3 regions of the Orrella daihaiensis genome follow, and region 2 is predicted to be linked to each of the others. Evidence: predicted binding sites of a transcription regulator. Region 2 holds the regulator's gene; each other region holds the start of a gene.
What was found. The regulator HrcA, encoded in region 2, represses chaperone genes, less so after heat shock. The targets are predictions, from matches to a motif close to TTAGCACTCNNNNNNNNNGAGTGCTAA.
Positions count from the first base shown of each region.

Region 1 (7,301 bases), 700 kb from region 2:
ATTCGTGCTGACCTGACACGCTCGGGCCAATTTCGTCTGATTAACACCACAGGCGCTCAGCTAACCATCGATTCACCCATTGCCTATGCAGAGTGGCGAACTCGTGGTGCTGACTATGTCGCCTATGGCACAGTCACCAAAACCGCTGAAGGCCAATACGAGGTCAAGTATCGGCTCGCCGATACCATCAACCAACAACAGCTTGATGGCGTGGCATTTGATGGCAGCGACCGTGAATTGCGGCGTATTGCCCACCAGATTGCCGATCGCATCTACGAAAAAATCACCGGGATTCGGGGCGTGTTCGCGACTCGTATCGCCTACGTATTAAAGCAGGGCAATACCTACGAACTACAGATTGCAGATGCCGACGGACAAAACCCTCAAATTGCATTGCGTTCTCGTGAGCCGATTATCTCGCCCGCCTGGTCTCCAGATGGCAGTAAATTGGCTTATGTGAGTTTCGAATCAGGTAAACCAGTTGTCTATGTCCATGAATTAGCCACCAGCAAACGCGTACCGGTCGCCAACTTCAAGGGCAATAACTCTGCGCCTGCTTGGTCACCCGATGGACAAACCCTCGCTGTGGTGCTCACACGTGACGGGCTGTCTCAAATCTACCTGGTCAATTCAGCGGATGGCTCAAACTTGAGGCGTCTAACTCGCTCTCCGCTGATCGATACCGAGCCCGTGTTCAGCCCGGATGGTCAATCGATTTTCTTTACCAGCGATCGCTCTGGTAGCCCACAGATTTACCAGGTTCCTGTCACCGGTGGCGAAGCCCGACGCATCACATTTAACGGCAACTACAACATCACCCCTCGCATCTCTCCAGACGGTCAAAGTTTGCTAGTGGTCACTCGTCGTGATGGTCAGTTCCGGATTGCACTGATTGACTTGGCCACCGGTAACGAAACGTTGCTAACGCAAGGACCGGACGATCAATCTCCTAGTTTTGCACCAAATGGTAAACAAGTCCTATATGCAGCCAAGCAAGGAGGGCGTAACATGTTGGCTGGTGTTTCAAGTGATGGTCGCATGCGTCAGACACTATCCGTTTTAAACGGAGAGATCCGGGAACCAACCTGGGGGCCATACGGTCAATCGCAGTAGGCACTAACCAACACTGTTTAACGCACTTCCCAAAAGGAAAAGCTCATGAAATCGCGCCTTGCCAAGTCACTTTCAGTTGTCGGCCTTGCCCTAGCCTTGGCTGCTTGTAGTTCCGTGTCGCTAGATGATCCAGCAGCCGGCGCAGCCGGTGGAAGTGGTGGCGCAGGCGGGGCATCTGCAGCGGGCGTGATGGATCCATTTAACCCAAGCAGTGTGCTGGCCACCGATCGTTCGGTGTATTTCGAATTTGACAGCTACTCCGTAGGCGATCAATACCGGCCATTGGTTGAGACCCATGCTCGCTACTTGGCTGCCAATCCACAACAAAAAATACTGATCGAAGGCAATACGGATGCGCGTGGTGGTGCTGAATACAACCTGGCACTCGGACAACGGCGTGCGCAAGCGGTCAGTAGCATGATGACGCTGATCGGGGCACGCGAGACCCAGATTGAGACCATCAGCTTTGGTAAGGAAAAGCCCAAGGCACTAGGTGACACCGAAGCTGATTACGCTGAGAACCGACGCGCAGACATCGTTTACCTGCGATAAACCAAAGAGGCATATACGATGCATTTGACTCGAATTTCTTTTGCTGTTGCCGTCACGTCTTGCTTGGCTGCAGTTACCCCTGTCAGCCATGCATTTACAGACAGTGAAGCTCGGCAAGCGATACTAGAGTTGCGTCAAGAGCTACGCACGTTGACAGAAACGAGTCAACGTGCGAGTTTACAGCTCGCCAACCGCATCGATATGCTCGAACAAGAGCTGACCCGATTGCGCGCCCAGATTGAAGAAATGGGTGGGCCACGCGCTGCTCTAGGCTCGGGCTCTAATGAACAACCAGAACAGGCCAAAGACAGCAAGGAGCAGGCTGCCTTCGATGGCGCAATGGATTTGTACCGCAAAGGTGACTTTAAGGGCTCGGCTGAGTCGTTATCGGCGTTTCTGACGCTTTATCCAGAAAGCGTATTGGCACCCACTGCCCAGTTCTACTTGGGTAGTGCCAACTACGCCAACAAAAACTATCGGGGTGCAATCTCGGTGCTCAACACCATGGCTGGCAAATTTCCTGATCACCCCCGAGCACCGGACGCACTGCTTGTCATTGCCGGTAGTGAGTTCGAGCTTAATCAACGTACCGCAGCGAAAGCCACCCTGGAAAAAATAGTCAAAAACTATCCCAATACGGCTGCAGCCCAATCGGCGCAAGAGCGTTTAAAGTTGCTCTAAGCGCCTTCAGGCCTGAAGCCACAACAACCAACCCACACCGGCGACAATCAATATCATCCCGATTTTTTCCTGGGTCGTCGTGTGGCCTTGGAACAGCTTGCGTGAAACGATCTGCGCAAAAAATACCTCAACCAAAGCCAGCGTACGAACGTTGGCTGCAGTGGTCAAAGCAAAACCAATGAACCAGGCCTGTGAGGCCGCTGCACCTAAAAAACCACCCCAGATCGATATTCTCCAAGCGCCGATACATCTGTGCCAAACCTCAGGGGATCGCCACATCAACCATGCCAACAAAATCGATGCCTGAATAATCAGACCGCAAACAAGCGTCCATGATGCGCGCACCAAGAAGTTTCCTTCTGGCAGCGCCAAGATCGCGCCCCGGAACCCAACCGCCGCTACGGCAAACCCGGCTGCAGCAGCCAATCCAAGCAGGATGGGACGTGCTGATACCGTCTGTCCATTAGCAGATCCCAGTGGTCGCCAAGCCATCCAGACAACCCCAAACGTTGCCAGACAAATGGCCAACAAGGTGTCCAAACGCAACACCTCACCAAGCACGATGAGGCCAAACAATGCGATTTGAACTGGCTCGGTCTTGGTCCATACCGTCACAACGACAAAGTCGCGCATCTGCATTGCCGCCAGCATCAACGCGGTTGCTGCTATCTGCGCAATCGCCCCCAACAAGACAAACGCCAGAAACGACCAAGTGAGGCTTGGCCAAGCAATATCACCAAACACCCATGCCACACCAAAGAATAGGCATGCAAAAGGTAGGCCGAACACAAAGCGAACCTGCGTAGCGCCAATCGTACCGAGCTCCTCAGTCAGACCTCGCTGGATGGCATTGCGACCCGTTTGCAAAGCTGCCGCCAGAATTGTCACGGGCACCCAGAGCCATACCCAGTCTGCTTGCATGTTATCCCCTGCTATTTTTGTTGTGATGGCATGACGCCGATTTGCAAATTGTAAAAAAAAACCCCAGTGGGTTTCGCCACCGGGGTTCAGACAGGGGAGACAACAAGGACTTAGAAGCCCATACCACCCATGCCGCCCATACCACCCATGTCACCACCGGGCATGGCTGGTGCAGGCTTATCTTCAGCGACCTCGCAAACTGCGACTTCAGTCGTCAACAACAAGCTAGCAACCGATGCAGCATTTTGTAGCGCAGTACGAGTCACCTTGGTTGGGTCCAGCACGCCTTGCTCAACAAGATCACCATACTCGCCGCTAGCAGCGTTAAAGCCAAAGTTGCCTTTGCCATCAACGACTCGGTTAACCACGACACTGGGTTCGTCGCCAGCGTTGGCAACGATTGTGCGCAGCGGCTCTTCAACTGCACGCAGGACCAAACGAACACCGGCTTCCTGATCAGCGTTAGAGCCTTTGACTTTTTCAACGGCGGCACGGGCACGCAACAGAGCGACACCACCACCAGGCACGATGCCTTCTTCAACAGCAGCACGCGTAGCATGCAGCGCGTCCTCAACACGAGCCTTCTTCTCTTTCATCTCGACTTCGGTCGCTGCACCAACACGAATCACAGCCACACCACCAGCCAGCTTGGCAACACGCTCTTGCAGCTTCTCGCGGTCGTAATCAGAGGTTGCTTCGTCAATCTGAGTGCGAATTTGCTTCACACGTGCTTCGATTGACTTGGGATCACCTGCGCCATCAATGATGGTGGTGTTCTCTTTCGCAACTTCAATGCGCTTGGCTTGGCCGAGCTCAGCCAACGTGGCTTTCTCGAGCGACAGACCAGTCTCTTCAGAGATCACGGTGCCACCAGTCAAAATGGCGATGTCTTCGAGCATTGCTTTACGACGGTCACCGAAGCCAGGCGCTTTGACAGCCGTGGTCTTCAGGATACCGCGGATGTTGTTAACCACCAACGTAGCAAGCGCTTCGCCTTCAACGTCTTCTGCGATGATCAGCAGCGGACGGCTCGACTTGGCAACCTGCTCAAGTACGGGCAACAGATCGCGGATGTTGCTGATCTTCTTGTCAAAGATCAGGATGTATGGATCCTCGAGCGCAGAAACCTGCTTCTCGGGATTGTTGATGAAGTAAGGCGACAGATAGCCACGGTCAAACTGCATACCTTCAACCACGTCAAGCTCGTTCTCGAGGGACTTGCCGTCTTCAACGGTAATCACACCTTCCTTGCCCACCTTATCCATCGCGTTGGCGATGATCTCGCCAATCGAGGTGTCACTGTTAGCTGAAATCGACCCAACTTGAGCAATTTCTTTGCTGGTCGTGCATGGCTTGGAGAGGTTGCGCAGCTCTTCAACAGCTGCTGCCACCGCCTTGTCGATGCCGCGCTTGAGGTCCATTGGATTGATACCGGCAGCGACATACTTCAAGCCTTCAACCACGATCGCTTGGGCTAGCACGGTAGCAGTCGTCGTGCCATCACCGGCCGAATCGGAAGTTTTCGAGGCCACTTCCTTGACCAACTGAGCGCCGATGTTTTCGAACTTGTCTTTTAGTTCGATCTCCTTGGCAACCGAGACACCGTCCTTAGTGACGGTCGGCGCACCAAATGAACGCTCGAGCACTACATTACGACCCTTGGGGCCGAGTGTTGCCTTAACAGCATTGGCCAGAACGTTGACACCGCGCACGATCTTCGAGCGGGCGTCATCACCAAAATAAACTTGCTTTGCAGCCATGAGATATACCTCTTGAATTCAGTTCGGGTTAGCTGATGACAGCGAGAATCTCGTCTTCGCGGATGACGAGTACTTCCTCACCGTCAACTTTGACGCTCTGACCGGCATATTTGCCAAACAGAACTTTGTCGCCGACTTTGACGTCGAGTGGCTGAGACTTGCCATCATCGCCTTTTTTGCCAGGACCAACGGCAAGCACTTCACCCTGATCGGGCTTTTCTGCTGCGCTATCCGGAATTACGATGCCTGACGCTGTCTTGCGCTCGTTGTCCAGGCGTTTGACGATCACACGATCGTGCAGGGGACGCAGGGCCATGAAACACTCCTGTTACAAAATTAGATTTAGGATTGGTAACTGGAAGGCTATCGCTACAGCAATCTGTTAGCACTCACCTTCGACGAGTGCTAATTATAAGGATGAATTTTTGAGTTTCAAGCCCCAAGAAAAAAAACCCTCCACTTTTTAGGTGAAGGGCATCATAAGACATTGATTTAATTAGCTTATGTTTTCTTTTGCGCTTTGCGGGCCATAAAGTCTTGAACAATCGCAGCATGCTCGGGGGTCTTGTGAGCGATGGCCTGATAAGCAGCGGACAACTCCAACAGATTCGCCAGTGACGCCTGTTGCCCTTCCCTGAGCAAACGTTTGGTCAAACGAATGATATCCGGGGAGTTGCCGGTCATCTTATGAGCGAGTTCAGTCGCAGTGGGTAACAACTGCTCATCGGGCACCACGCGCGATACCAAACCCCAATCAAGCGCCGTTTGCGCATCGATAGACTCACCGGTCAGGGACATTTCCACTGCGCGAGCCATGCCAATGATTCTTGGCAAGAACCAGGCTCCACCATCACCCGGAATAATCCCTACCTTCACAAAACTCTCTGCAAAAGACGCTTTTTCCGATGCAATCCGGATGTCACACATGCACGCCAAGTCACAACCAGCGCCAATGGCCATGCCGTTAACCGCAGCAATGGTGGGGATCTCTAAATGATGTAGCGCGAGCGGCAAACGTTGAATGCCGTGCCGGTACTCTTGACGCAAAGCCGCAGATGAGACTTCGGGTTGAATCTGGCGAGCCATCTCGTCAATCTTGCCACCTGAAGAAAAAACTTTCCCTTTGGCAGTCAGGATCAGTACCTTAATGTCACGATTACGTTCGATGCGTGCAAACGCATCTAACAATGCCTCGGTTAAGCCAGTGCCGGTCAGCGCGTTGCGGGTCGGCTCGTGGTTCAGGGTCAGTGTCATCACACCCTGGGGATCGATGGTTTCCAACAAAACAGCTTCAGTCATATTTGTCCTCTCGTTAACGCTGCATGGATATTGATCAACGGCCTGCAGCTTTAGCCGAAATCCCTCCAGCCACGCCCATGTCGGTGGTTGGATAGTCCTGAATCAATACTCGCGTATGTTCAGCCGACAATCCAATCGATCGCTCAACCGCTTGCGCGATCTCAGCAATCAATGCGGCCTTGAGCTGCTCGGTACGCCCCGCAATCAGTGCCGCATGCACTAATGCATTGGGCTGGCCGAGCACACCAGCCACCATCGTGTTCTGCGCAGGAACCTCATCAATGCTGATACGAATCGAAGGCAAAGGCGCATTAAGGCTTTTAAGCACCGCATCGGTCAAGCCCTTGAGCAGCGCGGCTTTCTGTTCTTGGCTGTGGCCCGAGGGGATTTTGATAGTCAGAATGGGCATGTCAATATCACTCGCTTTTAGCAATGGTTAAGACCGTGTGTGCTGCACACTTTAAACAATAGAGTGTTAAAACACGACAACGGGTAGTTATCCAAGTGGGAACTTCACGAGGCTACCAAATTTCCTCACTTCACACGACGGCTAGAACGTGTCTGACCATCCATCTCCCTTCAAAAGCAAAGGCGGTATCTCACGAATCGCTGCTGCTATCGGTTATTCCTACAAAGGTTTAAAAGCCGCGGTGCGCTACGAAGCAGCGTTTCGTCAGGAATTGGTGCTTGCTGTCGTTCTCGCACCCTGCGCGTTCTGGCTCGGGCGCAATCCGGGCGAAGTGATTTTGCTCATCGGTGTTGTTCTGATGGTGCTGATCGTCGAACTTCTAAACTCAGCCATTGAGGCACTAGCCGATGCAGTTTCGTTAGAATCACATCCGTTACTCGGTCGCGCCAAGGACTTAGGTAGTGCGGCTGTATTCGTTGCCTTCACCACCGCATTTTTGGTGTGGGCAAGCCTGATTGTTATTCGAATAGTTCATTCATGACATTTACACAAAAACTGAACCAAGC
Region 1 is NZ_CP063982.1:503,553-510,853, reverse strand. It holds gene tolB (Tol-Pal system beta propeller repeat protein TolB) at 1-1,113, shown strand, start outside; gene pal (peptidoglycan-associated lipoprotein Pal) at 1,159-1,665, shown strand; gene ybgF (tol-pal system protein YbgF) at 1,684-2,346, shown strand; gene DHf2319_RS02470 (EamA family transporter) at 2,353-3,267, opposite strand; gene groL (chaperonin GroEL) at 3,378-5,027, opposite strand; gene DHf2319_RS02460 (co-chaperone GroES) at 5,056-5,343, opposite strand; gene DHf2319_RS02455 (crotonase/enoyl-CoA hydratase family protein) at 5,529-6,326, opposite strand; gene DHf2319_RS02450 (tautomerase family protein) at 6,361-6,735, opposite strand; gene DHf2319_RS02445 (diacylglycerol kinase) at 6,884-7,276, shown strand; gene pyrF (orotidine-5'-phosphate decarboxylase) at 7,273-7,301, shown strand, end outside.
Region 1: DHf2319_RS02460 (co-chaperone GroES) is a predicted target of HrcA. The motif match lies at 5,410-5,436, and genes of this name have one in related genera.

Region 2 (7,301 bases):
AGGTCGATTGACCGCATTGAATTGGAGCGCTCGTGGAAATAGAAACCGACCAACACGACCTGAAGTCTGCCGGCTTGAAGGCAACCTTCCCGCGTCTGAAGATACTGGACATCTTTAGGCGCTCCTCAGTCAGGCATTTAAGTGCTGAGGACGTGTATCGCTTTTTGTTGGAAGAGAAAGTCGAGATTGGCCTAGCGACTGTTTATCGCGTACTGACCCAGTTCGAGCAGGCCGGCATCCTGATGCGCAGCCAATTTGACGGTGGCAAAGCGATTTTTGAGCTTAATGATGGCGAGCATCATGACCACCTCGTTTGCACCTATTGTGGCAAGGTCGAGGAGTTTTGGGATGAGGAAATCGAGAGTCGCCAGCACAAGGTTGCTGAAAACCACGGCTTTAAACTAGAAACCCACGCTATGGTGCTCTACGGCATGTGCCATGATTGTCAAAAGGATCAGGGTAAATCCTAGCGTTGCCGTTAAGACTAGGCGCGGGTGCTCGCCAAGAGCTCTTTGGCATGTGAGCGCGTGGTGTCGGTGATATCTACGCCACCCAACAACTCGGCAATGGCCTCGATACGACCTGAGTCATCGAGCAAATCGATTGAAGAGGTCACACCGTCTGCTTTGGTCTTTAGTTTGGCAACTCTGAAATGATGCTGTGCGCAGGCCGCTACTTGGGGTAAGTGGGTGACGCACAAGACTTGATGATTGGCGCCTAGTTGGTTCAGCAAGCGGCCCACCATCTCTGCAACCGCCCCTGAGACTCCGCTGTCGACCTCATCAAACACCAGTGTCGGGATATGCGTGGCCTGACTGGCTACAACGGATAACGCCAGCGAGATGCGTGAGAGCTCGCCGCCGGAGGCAACCTTGCTCAATGAGGACGGTGCCACCCCCTCATGTCCAGAAACCAGAAATGTCACGCGGTCCGAACCATGGGCACTTGGCGTTGAGGGTTCGATTTCAATCACGAATCGCCCGCCCGGCATACCGAGCGATTGCATTTTTTGGGTGACGGTTTTTGCGAGTGTCTTGGCACCTTTGATTCGCGCCTGGTGCAGCACTTGGGCGTGCGTCTCGTATTGGGCCTGCGCAGCCGAGGCTTGCGCCTGAAGGGCAGCAAGATCTTGATCGGCTGTCATGGAGTGCAGCTTTGCTTTGATCTGATCAAAGGTTTCAGGTAACTGCTCGGGTTCGCAGCGGTATTTGCGTGCGGCACTGAATAATGCCTGCATGCGTTGGTCCAGCTCGGCCAAACGCTGTGGGTCGAGCTCCAGATCGTCAACGTAGTGATTTAGATCCGACCGCGCCTGAGATAGCGCGATGTCAGCTGACTCCAGTGACTGCAAAATATCAGTAAGCCGAGCGTCGTGACGGGCGGCATGCCTGATCTGGTCGATTGCTCGCGCCAGGGTGCGCTGCGCCCCGGCCTCATCATCATCGATCGCAGCCAAAGCCGTGGCACTGGCATCGATGAGTGCCTGTCCATTTGAGAGTCGCGCATGCTCCTCACTGACTTGTTGCCACTCACCCGCTTTGGGCGCTAGTTGCTCAAGCTCTTTCACCTGCCAACTCAGCACTTCGAGTTGTTCGGCTATTTTCGCGGCGCCTTGGGTGGCTTGTTCGAGTTTTTGGCGGATCGTTTGCCAAGCGTTCCATTGGTTACGAATGGCTGCCCGCTGATCGGATAACTGCAGGTGTTCATCCAACAGGTCTCGTTGTGCTTCGGCGCGCATCAGGCTCTGGTGAGCATGTTGGCCATGAATATCAACAACCTGTTCACCGATTTCTCGCAATTGCGTCACAGTCACCGGCGCGCCATTGATGTATGCGCGACTTTTGCCGTGCTGATCAATGACCCGCCGCAAAATCAATTCATCATCGTTTTGATCGAGGTCATTGGCTTTGAGCCATTGCATCACCGTGGCAGTGGGCTCGATGATGGCGTGGATGTCCGCACGTTCAGCGCCTGGACGCACCACATCACTTGTTGCCCGCGCGCCGAGTACTAACGACAGGGCATCGATCAGAATTGATTTGCCGGCGCCAGTCTCACCGGTCAGCACATGAAATCCACGTTCGAGTCGCAAGCAAGCTGTCTTGACGATCACGAAGTCGCGAACGCTTAACTCACGCAGCATGTGGCTACTCCGCGTTGTGGCCAGTGGCAGGCAAGCGATTCCAATCGAGCTTCTTGCGTAATGTGGAAAAGAAGCTGTAGCCGCTTGGATGAATGAAACGAATGGTCTTGGGTGCCCGTCTAACAATGATCTGATCGCCGGGCTGCACATTTGACCAAGTCTGCATGTCAAAGTGAACGCTCACGCCGTGTTCGGCGCGCCCGGTACCGATGACCGTCAGACTCAGCGTGCCATTGTCAGGTAACACGATAGGGCGGTTTGACAGCGTTTGTGGCGAGATGGGCACGATGACCATGGCTTGCATACCCGGGTACAGGATCGGCCCAGAGGCTGACAGTGCGTAGGCGGTTGATCCCGTGGGTGTGGCGATAATCAAGCCGTCAGCCCGCAAGGTGTACATGTAGGTGCCATCGATATCGATGCGAAGCTCAATCATGCTGCCGCGCCCGGCTCGATTAACCACGACGTCATTTAACGCGGTATCACTGTAGAGCGATACGCCATCGCGGATCACTTCGCCCGCCAGCAGCAGGCGCTCCTCGGTGTCGAATCTGCCCTGCAGCAGGTCGGCCAGTGCCGCATGAGCATCTTGCAAAGCGATATCGGTGATAAAGCCGAGTCGACCATGGTTGATGCCCGCCAGCGGTACTGCCCAGGGGGCAAGGTGGCGAGCCGCACCAAGCATGGTTCCGTCGCCACCCACCACGATGGCCAGATCAGCCGTTTGTCCAATCTCATCGTAGCTTGCAACTGGCAGATCAGTTAACCCGGAGTTCCGGGCGGTTTCCGATTCGACCAGAACGCGCCGCCCGGCGGCTTGCAGGAGGCTCGCAAGCGATCGCAGGTGATCCGCTAATTGCGAGTCCTGGTAGCGACCGATGAGCGCGATAGTGGCAAAATGCATGCAAGCGACGACTTGTGAGTTAATCTTCCGATTGATTATAGGTTTGAATGAGCTTTAATCGAGTGCAACATGGATGATCGTGCCCAGTCTCTGCTAAAGGCGTTGATCGAGCGGTATATCGCCGACGGTCAGCCCGTGGGGTCGCGCACCTTGTCAAAGATCTTTGACTTGTCCCCCGCGACCATTCGAAATGTCATGGCCGACCTTGAAGATGCCGGTCTGATTCATAGTCCCCACACATCGGCTGGCCGCGTACCCACGCCTAAAGGATATCGGCTATTCGTGGACAGTATTCTGGCGACCCAGCCGTTTGAGCTGTTGCCAGCCGAGCAGATCAAGAGCTTATTGCCCACCGCTGACCCGAACCGGGCAGTGACCGCAGCGGCTTCTTTGTTGTCAAATATGACGCAGTTCGCTGGCGTGGTGCTCACGCCCAAGCGCAGTCAGGTATTTGAGCATGTGGAATTCATCAAACTGTCGGATAACCGGGTTCTGCTCATCATCGTCACCCCGGACGGGGATGTGCAAAACCGGATTTTGTTTATGCCACGCGAGTACACCGGTTCGGAACTCACCGAAGCCGGCAACTTCTTTAACCAGCACTTTGCCGGTAAGCCATTCTCTGAGGTGCGCCAAGCCCTGGCGCGCGAGCTCGAAAGTCTGCGCGAGGATATGTCGCGCCTGATGCAGGCAGCCGTGGACGCCGGTGCGCAGCCGTCTGATGAGTCAGACAGCGTGGTTATCTCCGGTGAAACCCGCCTGCTTGACATCACCGAGTTGGCCTCCGATATGCAGCGACTGCGTCGCACGTTCGCACTGTTCGAGAAAAAAACCGACCTTTTACAGCTGCTAGATGCCTCTAGCCGGGCTCAGGGCGTACAAATCTACATCGGTGGCGACTCGTCGTTAGTACCCATGGAGGATTTGTCTGTGGTCACAGCGCCGTATGGTGTTAATGGCAAGGTAGTTGGTACGCTTGGTGTGATTGGACCAACGCGCATGGCTTATGAAAGGGTTATTCCGATTGTCGACATTACATCTAGGTTATTGTCCAATGCCTTAAGTCACGTTGGTACCCCCACCGGTGGCGAACGACAGTAGTCAAGCGTATTGAGTCATCGATCAGCAAGAAAATGTGAATTCATGGGATTGAGAGGTTATTTTGTCTGCACCCGAAGCACCTGAACCACGTGGGCGTTATTGGCCCGAACCTGCACCAACTCGTTTGAAAGTCTGGCCAGCTCCTTTCAAGGTTGGCAAGGTGGGTGTGCTATTGGTTAATTTGGGCACGCCCGATGAACCCACTGCACCGGCCATTCGTCGTTATTTGCGCGAGTTTTTGTCTGACCCGCGGGTCATCGAGATCCCCAAGTTTGTCTGGTGGCCTATTTTGAATGGTCCGATCCTGCTGGCCCGGCCTAAAAAGCTTGTACACCGGTATGAGGGCATTTGGATGGAGGGTGGCTCGCCATTGCTGGTCTACACCGAGCGCCAAGCTGCTGGCGTGCGCGCGCGTTTGAAAGCTCGTGGTCTAGAGGTTGAAGTCGCCGTGGGCATGCGCTACGGGAAGCCAAGTATTCGTCATGCGATGATGCAATTGCACAACGCAGGCTGTGAGTACATCCTGACTTTGCCGCTTTACCCGCAGTACTCGTCGAGCACCACGGCCACTGTCATTGACGAAGTGACACGCGTGGCTTCGCATCTGCGTGACCAGCCTGCGATGCGCTTTGTTAAACGCTTTCATGTCGACCCGCTATACATCAATCCCTTGGCTGACAAGATTGGTGCGCACTGGGCTGAGCATGGCAAGCCACAAAAGCTGGTGATGAGTTTCCATGGCTTGCCCCAGCGTTGCACCAAACTGGGGGATCCATACTGTCGCGACAGTTACGAGACTGCAGCCGCTTTGGCGGCCAAGCTCGGTTTGGCTGATGATGAATACCTTGTTACGTTCCAGAGTCGATTCGGACCGGCTGCTTGGCTGCAGCCCTACACCGAGCCCACCCTGGAAAACCTTGCCAAGTCGGGGGTCACACGCATAGATGTGGTTTGCCCAGGTTTTGTGGCGGACTGTCTGGAGACATTGGAAGAAATCAGTATCGAGGTTCGAGAGACCTTCATGAATGCCGGTGGCGAACGCTTTAATTACATCGAATGTTTAAACGATGATGCGCCTTGGCTTGATGCGCTGACCGACATGGTCCAACGGGAGCTCTCCGGGTGGCCAATCAGGCCGGATTGACGCTCAGAATAAGATTTGCTTACCAGACAAGCAGCCCACTCTAGATCGCACGGCTTGGCTGGCTCGGTTTTCTATCCTGCGTTCACTTGAATTTCTACCAGGCACCCCCATATGCTCTTGCATCGGCTTAAAAACATGTTGGAGCATAATCAATGACCGAAAAGACGGACGCTGAACGCCCTGAAGAGCAAACACCACAGCAGGTAAACCAAGACAGTGCTCAAGCGCAGGGGCAGGCCCAGGATCAGACCCCTGAGCAAGAACAAACCTCGGGCGAGCCAGCTGATCCAGTACAGGCACTGCAAGCTGCGCTAGCTGACGCTGAGGCGCGTGTTCAGGAGCACTATGACAATTTGCTTAGAGCGCAGGCTGAAATGGAGAATGTGCGCCGTAGAGCTCAGGAAGAGGTGGTCAAGGCGCGCAAGTTTGGCATTGAATCCTTCGCAGAAGGTCTGGTGCCAGTTAAAGATAGTTTAGAAGCTGCGTTAGCCCAGGCTGGTCAAAGTGCCGATGACATGAGAGCCGGCATTGAAACGACGTTAAAGCAGCTTGCGTCTGCGTTTGAACGCAATCATTTGAAAGAAATTGCGCCCGCTGCCGGTGACAAATTTGACCCTCACCACCATCAAGCTATCGCGACCGTGCCTGCCGAGCAGGACGCCAACACGGTGGTCGCCGTTCTACAGAAAGGCTATCTGATTGCTGATCGGGTTTTGCGACCGGCACTGGTGACGGTGGCTAGCTAATTGACTGGTCTTTTTATAAGACTATTTAATTCAAAGGGTTACGTGATTTTTTCAATGTTGTGCGAAGCTCTTGAAACTGAGCAGGACAGCCCCATATTCAATACATCTGAATTGCAACTGAATTTAAGGTCTGTTGGGCAAACCGCCAAGCGGACGTTACAAACAAAAAGGTAAAGATCATGAGCAAAATTATCGGGATTGACCTTGGCACGACCAACAGCTGTGTTGCTGTGGTTGAGGGTGGCAAGGCCAAAATTATTGAGAACGCAGAGGGTACTCGCACCACGCCCTCGATCGTGGCCTACATGGAAGATGGCGAGACCTTGGTCGGTGCGCCAGCCAAGCGTCAGGCAGTTACCAACCCCACCAACACGCTTTACGCTGTCAAGCGTCTGATTGGTCGCAAGTTTTCTGAGGACGCTGTCAAGAAAGATGTTGACCTGATGCCATACAAGATCGTGGCCGCTGACAATGGCGATGCCTGGGTTGAGGCTCAAGGCAAACCGTTGGCGCCTGCCCAGGTATCGGCAGATATTCTTCGCAAGATGAAAAAAACCGCCGAAGACTATCTTGGCGAACCCGTGACCGAAGCTGTCATTACGGTTCCGGCTTACTTTAACGATAGTCAGCGTCAGGCTACCAAAGACGCAGGTCGCATCGCCGGGCTCGATGTCAAGCGCATCATTAACGAACCAACGGCAGCCGCCTTGGCTTTCGGTATGGACAAGTCAGATCGTGGCGATCGCAAGATTGCAGTGTATGACTTGGGTGGTGGCACATTTGATATTTCGATTATTGAGATCGCAGATGTTGACGGTGAGAAACAGTTCGAGGTGCTCTCCACTAATGGTGACACCTTCTTGGGTGGTGAGGATTTTGACCAGCGCATCATCGATTACGTGATTGCCGAGTTCAAAAAAGAGCAGGGTGTTGACCTGTCCAAGGATGTGCTGGCTTTGCAGCGCTTAAAAGAAGCTGCCGAGAAAGCCAAGATTGAATTGTCTTCCAGTCAGCAGACCGAGTTGAATTTGCCATACATCACGGCTGATGCTTCTGGTCCCAAGCATTTGAACCTGAAGATTACGCGTGCCAAGCTCGAGTCGCTTGTGGAGGATCTTATTGAGCGCACCATTGAGCCTTGCCGCACCGCGATCAAGGACGCTGGCGTTAAAGTCGGTGACATTGACGACGTGATCCTGGTGGGTGGTATGACCCGTATGCCCAAGGTGCAGGAAAAGGTCAAAGAGTTCTTCGGTCGTGATC
Region 2 is NZ_CP063982.1:1,207,142-1,214,442, forward strand. It holds gene fur (ferric iron uptake transcriptional regulator) at 39-470, shown strand; gene recN (DNA repair protein RecN) at 485-2,143, opposite strand; gene DHf2319_RS05610 (NAD kinase) at 2,148-3,047, opposite strand; gene hrcA (heat-inducible transcriptional repressor HrcA) at 3,117-4,148, shown strand; gene hemH (ferrochelatase) at 4,210-5,292, shown strand; gene grpE (nucleotide exchange factor GrpE) at 5,445-6,038, shown strand; gene dnaK (molecular chaperone DnaK) at 6,218-7,301, shown strand, end outside.

Region 3 (7,301 bases), 930 kb from region 2:
AGCATGGATTTGAAATCCTTGGCGGTGAGCTCCAGAAGTTTGGTGTAACCGAGTGATCGCACCTCAAATTCCGTCGCGTCCTGATTAAGTAAGTACAACTCCCCAAAAAACTCTCCCGAACCAAGTTCGATGTGGGTTGCATCTGGCAACAGCACAGACACTGCGCCTGAGGCCACGAAATAAAGTGACGGGTTTGGTTTGTTGGGCCCTTGAATCAGCTGGTTAGGCAAAGTCAGCCTGGTTTTTAGTTTGCGCGTGAGCTTGCGTAGCGTCTGCTCGGGCAAGTCCGCAAGCAAAGGAACACGGTGCGCCAACTCCTCGGGCGCAAGCTCTACATCAATGGGCGGCACCTGATCGAGAAATGACCAACGGTCTTCTAGTTGCTCGAGCAGATCATCGTAAACCTCGGGGTTGATAATCGACTCCTCCAGCATTTTTCGATACCGGGAGCGTTCAAGTGTGCGCGCCAGACGGCCAAGGTAGCTTTGTTCGAGCCACTCTGCAAAGTTGGGATATTGCAAACGCAATGCTTGCATATTCTCTTCGACGCGGCTTAAACGATCGCGTAAAGCCGCCTGAATGGTATCGGCAGCACTGTCGCCAAGCATCGGCCTAATCTGACTGTTCGCGAAGGCAATAAGCCGCCTAGTCACCCAGCGCCAACCAACAAGCTCCACGAATCGTTGGCCAAGCTCTTTGCCCAATAGACCCTGTAGACCGAAGGCTTGGTGCAGGCGCAATACCAGCTTGAATGTTTTTGGGTATTGTAGTGAGCGCTCGATGGACTTTTCGAACCCTGCCATGCCGCGCGCCTTGACATCGTCTTCCATGCGTTCTGACACCGACAGCAAACGTTCTGCGGTGCGTCGATCAAAGCCCTGTTCACCCAAGCCAACCAGTATCAATTCGCTCTGCCGATTCGCGACCATCGACAGCCCAAGCCGAACGCGTTCTTGTTCATCAAACTGCCCTATTTGCGTGTCGGTGACACTGGTGATGCTGGCGTCAAACACGTCATCTATCTTGGCGCGCGCCTGGCGGCTGATTTGTTCATCAACAGCAATTCGCTTGGTCTCAGCCTGAAGGTCATTGACGGTGATCACCACTGCCTGATTGCGCAAAGCACGCTCCAGTGGTGTGAGTTTGTTTAATTCAAGAAAGTTGATAAGAGGTCGTAGCGTTAAACCATTAATCACGAGCGTTGACAACACGAATCCAGTTGCGCCAATCGCCACGAAATTGCTGATGTCATCGGAAAGAAGGTCATGCTCGGTCACTGACAAAGCCAGTGCAAGAGATAACGCTCCCCTTAAGCCACCCCAGCAGATCACGGCTTTGTAGCGGTTGTCTACCCGCGTACCCACCATGGCAGTCAGGCCTGGCAGCAATCCGTAAACAGTCACCGCACGTGCGGCCAGCGCGGCCAGCATCGTAACGAGTACGACCAACAGATCGTGCCAGGTGGCATTTGCCAGCAAGCGAGGAATCATCATGGCGGCGAACAAGAAAATCAGTGAGCTTGCCCAAAATCCAAATTGACGCCAAGACTGTGCCAGTGCATACGCAGTGGTGGGGGTCATGCGGGTACGTCCAACGGACGACACGACCAAGCCGGCAACGACGGTCGACACCACGCCAGACCAACCAAAATAATGTTCCGGAATGATGTAGGCGATATAAGCAGTGGCCACCGTTAACGAGATTTCCGCAGTTGGCCAACCACGCAGCAGGGGCAGTGCTGCACAAGCTAGACGCCCAATCAGGTAGCCACTAATCGCGCCGCCAATCATCAACTCCATGAAACTGACCAAAACAGAGCCCGTTCCCCAAGGGGCTGCAACCGAGTGCGATGCAACACCGAGCATCACGGAGTAAAGCGCAATGGCAGCGGCATCGTTTAGCAGGCTCTCGCCTTCGACAATGGTCGTTAGTCGTTTCGGCGCCCCCACTTCCTTGAAAATACTCACCACGGCAGCAGGATCGGTGGTTGCGATGATGGCGCCAAGCAGTAAACACGCGGCTAGGCTATAGCTCGAGACAAACGAAACACCCCACCCCACAAACGCCGTACATATGAAGACTGCCACCACGGCCAGCAGCAAAATGGGTGCAATGTCGTTGAACAAGCCGCGCACATTGGTGTTAAGTGCGGTTTCAAACAACAGAACTGGCAGAAACACCACCAAGATTGTCTCGGAAGGTATTTCGAATGCCTGCAGTGTTACTAGCGAATCAGCCAACCAGGCCGGTGCCCAGTCGTGTACGTGAATCAGGTAGCCCAGCAGCGCACCAACGACGGACAGCAACAGCGTTGCTGGAATCCGCAAAGCGCTTGCCAATGGTGAAAGAAAGCAGACGAGAACAAGAAGTCCCGCCAGCCCGAAGATGAGCATGTTGATCGCCATGCGCACTATGGTAGCGGGTTATTGAGAATTCGGTGTTGGTCCGAGCAATATCGAACCGATATTTTTAAGATCGCCCCGTCTAGAGTCAGGCAGCTTGCAAAGCACCGCGCATCTTCTTCAGTGCGGCGGCTTCGATCTGGCGAATGCGCTCGGCCGATACGCCAAACTCTTCGGCAAGTTCGTGCAAGGTTGGTCCGCCATCGTCGCCTAGCCAGCGTGCCGTGACGATTCGGCGTGAGCGCTCATCGAGCATCTCGAGCGCTTGCGACAGTCCCGTGGTTTGCAGGCGGTCATGGTCTTGCCGTGCCAATACCTCGGTTGGATCGTATTCGCCGTCGTCTGACAGATAGTCTATCGGGCTGAATTGATCATCGTCACCGGCTGGTGCTTGCAAAGAAAACTCGCGCCCGGTCATGCGCACTTCCATCTCGCGCACGTCTTCGGGTTTGACGCTTAGCTCGGTGGCAATATCATCAACCATCTGCGAATCCAGCGTCGTACCATCAGGGCGCATGCGGCGAAGATTGAAGAACAATTTGCGCTGAGCCTTGGTGGTAGCCACCTTGACCAAGCGCCAATTACGGATAATGAATTCGTGGATTTCGGCTTTGATCCAGTGCACGGCAAAGGACACCAGACGCACGCCGCGGTCCGGGTCAAACCGTTTGACTGCTTTCATCAGTCCAATGTTGCCTTCCTGGATCAAATCAGCATGTGCCAGGCCGTAGCCCAAGTACTGACGAGCGATTGAGACAACGAGTCGCAAGTGCGACAAAATCAAATGCCGCGCCGCATCGAGATCGTTCTTGTCGCGCAAGTCAAGCGCGTACGCCTGCTCCTGCTCGGCGCTAAGCACGGGCATGTGGTTGACTGCACTGATGTAAGCCTCAATCGATCCTAACGCGCCTGGGTTGGCGATCGCCATGGATAGAGCCTGAGGTGATACGGTCAATTCTCTAGTCATCGTGCCTTGCATGGATTGGTATGCTCCTGTCTCTTAATGCTAAGCAATATTACGGACGCTTGTTTTATGTTAGCACTCTCTCTGGAAGAGTGCTAATAAGACTTGATTTTGTCGCGAAAGTTCCGAAAATGGCGACAACGTATAGATTCAAAGGCAGGCATATATGCGATTGCCCAGGCTATTTGTGCCCGGTCAGGCTCAACTCGTGCAAGTCAGGTTCGTATCTGCGCTGGCACAGCATTGGCTCGATGATCAGTCAAAACAGCTGCTAGATGCCGTTGCAGCCTGGCTTGGCGAGTACACGAAAGCCCACCAGCTCGCGCTGCATGCTTGGTCGTTGTCGCCCACACAATTGTTATTACTGGTAACACCTCCCGACAAAAGCGCGCTCGCCGGTGTGATTCAGGCGATTGGGCGGCGTCTGGCGCCTGAGCTCAAGACTGGCAGCGTGTTCGAGGGCAGATATAAAAGTGCCCCGGTAGAGCCCCAATGGGTGCTACCCGCACAAATTTGGGTTGAGTCTGCGCCGGTCGAACAAGGCTATGCTGCCCAAGCACAGGCCTGGCCCTGGTCATCGGCAGCCGGTCATGCCGGTATTGTTGAATCAGACAGACCGTGGCTGGTCACGGTGTCAGACCATGAGCAGTATTGGCGGTGTGGCAACACGCCCTTTGACCGCCAGGCGAACTACCGGGTCAAACTGGCAGAAGGTATCTCCCTAGCTGATCGCCAGCGGATTGATCATGCTGTTGGCGGGCAGTGGGCGTTGGGATCTGAGCAATATCTGGAGCAGATTGCCAAAGTGGCTAACCGCCGGGTCGCCCCGGGCAGACGGGGGCGCCCAAGGAAATTTGACCCCGAAGATCAAAAAGTCGATTGATATCAAAAGCTAAATGATCTGTCCCTAATTTTAGACATCCCCAACGATTATGAAAATAAATGGGGACGCACCCTATTTATTTCGCTTGCATCCCACAAAATATGGGGTTATCGTCTTCTGCCGCGCTGCACCATGCGCGGTTGAACGGGAGCCAATCGCATGTCTACATTTCCTTTGACTTTTCATCCGCGTCCCCAGACTGGCCATTCGCCACAGGGACTTTATTCGCCAGCAAACGAACATGATGCCTGTGGTGTCGGTTTTGTGGCGCACATCAAAGGTCAGGCGTCCCACTCGATTATTTCGCAGGGCCTGAAAATCCTCGAGAACCTCGACCACCGCGGTGCTGTTGGTGCCGACAAGTTAATGGGGGATGGCGCCGGTATTCTGATTCAGATTCCTGATGCGCTGTATCGCGAGGAAATGGCGGCTCAAGGCGTCACCTTGCCGGCCCCAGGTGAGTACGGCGTGGCGATGGTCTTTTTGCCGAAAGAAATCGCATCGCGTTTAGCTTGTGAGCAAGCGCTCGAGCGCGAAGTCGTGGCCGAAGGCCAAGTCGTGCTCGGATGGCGTGACGTTCCTATCGACACCGACATGCCAATGTCACCCACCGTCAAAGAGTGCGAGCCCGTCATTCGCCAATTGTTTATCGGTCGCGGCGAGAACGTGATGGTGCCCGACGCTTTGGAGCGCAAGCTCTATGTAATTCGTAAAAAAGCCAGCCATGCCATCCACGCCATGAAACTGGCGCACGGTACTGAATATTTCGTGCCCTCTGTTTCTGTTCGCACAGTGGTCTACAAGGGCCTGCTGCTCGCAAATCAGGTTGGCCAGTATTACCGAGATCTAGCCGATCCGCGCACGGTCTCAGCGCTGGCATTGGTTCACCAGCGTTTCTCTACCAATACGTTCCCCGCATGGCCGCTGGCTCACCCCTATCGCATGATTGCGCATAACGGCGAAATCAACACGGTCAAGGGCAATTACAACTGGCTGCGCGCACGTGAAGGCACGATGGAATCTGCCGTGCTCGGTCAAGACCTGAGTAAGCTCTATCCGATCGTCTACGCCGGGCAATCCGACACAGCGACGTTTGATAACTGCCTTGAGTTGCTGGTGATGTCAGGCTACTCGCTTGCGCACGCCATGATGATGATGATTCCGGAAGCCTGGGAACAGCATGCACATATGGACCCTTCTAGGCGCGCGTTTTATGAATATCACGCTGCCATGATGGAGCCATGGGATGGTCCGGCTGCGGTGGCCTTCACCGATGGCAAGCAAATCGGTGCCACCCTTGACCGTAATGGGTTGCGCCCAGCGCGTTACCTGGTCACCGAAGACGACTTGGTGATCATGGCTTCCGAGGCGGGTGTGTTACCGATTGCTGAAAGCCGCATCGTTAAAAAGTGGCGCCTGCAGCCAGGCAAGATGTTCCTGATCGATCTTGAGCAGGGTCGCATTATTGATGATGAAGAAATCAAGTCACAGTTGGCCAACAGCCGCCCCTATCGTCATTGGATCGAGCGTTTGCGCATCAAGCTCGAGTCATTGCCCAAACCTGAAGCAACGGCCAAGGCCCGTCACCAGTCCAATGTCGATCGCCTTGATCGTGAACAGGCGTTTGGCTGGACGCAGGAGGATCTGAAATTCATTCTTGAGCCGATGGCGCAAAGCGGTGAAGAGGCCACAGGTTCGATGGGCAACGATGCACCTTTGGCAGTTCTGTCGGATCGACCAAAGCCGTTCTATAACTATTTCCGCCAAATGTTCGCGCAGGTGACCAATCCACCGATTGACCCAATTCGCGAACAACTGGTGATGTCTCTTGTTTCCTTTATCGGGCCCAAGCCTAATCTGCTCGATATCAACAACGTCAATCCGCCGCTGCGCCTTGAAATCGCTCAGCCAGTCCTCGATGAAGACGCGATGACGCAGATTCGTGACGTCGAAGTCTACACAGGTAACAAGTTCCGTAGTTACGAGCTTGATATCACTTACCCCAGCGCATGGGGTGCAGAGGGTATTGAGGCCAGACTCGCAGCGCTGTGTGCTTCTGCCGCGGATGCCGTTGAAAGTGGTTTTAATGTGCTGATCATTTCAGATCGCTTGGTTGACAAAGACCGGGTCGCTATCCCTGCGCTGTTGGCCACCTCCGCGATCCACCAGCATTTGATCAGTCGCGGCTTACGCACTCGCACAGGCCTGGTGGTTGAAACCGGTTCGGCTCGCGAGGTGCATCACTTCGCCCTGCTTGGCGGGTTCGGTGCCGAGGCCATCCATCCTTACCTTGCGCTTGAGGCGATCCGTTCCATGTCGGACGACAGTGACAAGGCAGTGGCTAATTTCATCAAAGCGATTGGCAAGGGTTTGAACAAAGTGATGTCCAAGATGGGCATTTCGACGTTCATGTCGTATTGTGGCGCCCAGATCTTTGAAGCGGTCGGTTTGCATGACTCATTGATCAAGAAGTATTTCCCCGGTACATCAAGCTCGATCGGTGGTGTGAATGTGTTTGAGGTGGCGCAAGAGGCATTGCGTGCACATCATGCTGCGTTTAGCAAAGACCCAGTGCTTGCCAATGCACTGGACGCCGGCGGTGATTATGCTTATCGGGTGCGTGGTGAGCAGCATATGTGGACGCCAGACTCAATAGCCAAACTGCAGCACTCCACACGATCGAACAGCTACAGCACCTACAAGGAATACGCGCAGCTCATCAACGATCAGAGCAAGCGTCACATGACCTTGCGCGGTTTGTTCGAGTTCCGGTTCGACCCGGCGCAAGCAATCCCACTTGATGAGGTGGAACCGGCCAAAGAGATCGTCAAGCGCTTTGCGACTGGTGCAATGTCTTTGGGTTCCATTTCGACGGAGGCTCACTCGGTTTTGGCTGTTGCGATGAACCGCATTGGTGGCAAGTCCAATACGGGTGAGGGTGGCGAGGATGAATTGCGCTACCGCAGTGAGTTGCAAACCGGCAAAAGCGATATCAAGGATGGCGACACACTGGCTTCGGTGCTCGGTGCTGAGCGCATCGAAGCAGATGTGG
Region 3 is NZ_CP063982.1:272,805-280,105, forward strand. It holds gene DHf2319_RS01270 (cation:proton antiporter) at 1-2,393, opposite strand, end outside; gene rpoH (RNA polymerase sigma factor RpoH) at 2,491-3,369, opposite strand; gene DHf2319_RS01280 (hypothetical protein) at 3,533-4,249, shown strand; gene DHf2319_RS01285 (glutamate synthase-related protein) at 4,409-7,301, shown strand, end outside.
Region 3: rpoH (RNA polymerase sigma factor RpoH) is a predicted target of HrcA. The motif match lies at 3,439-3,465, and genes of this name have one in related genera.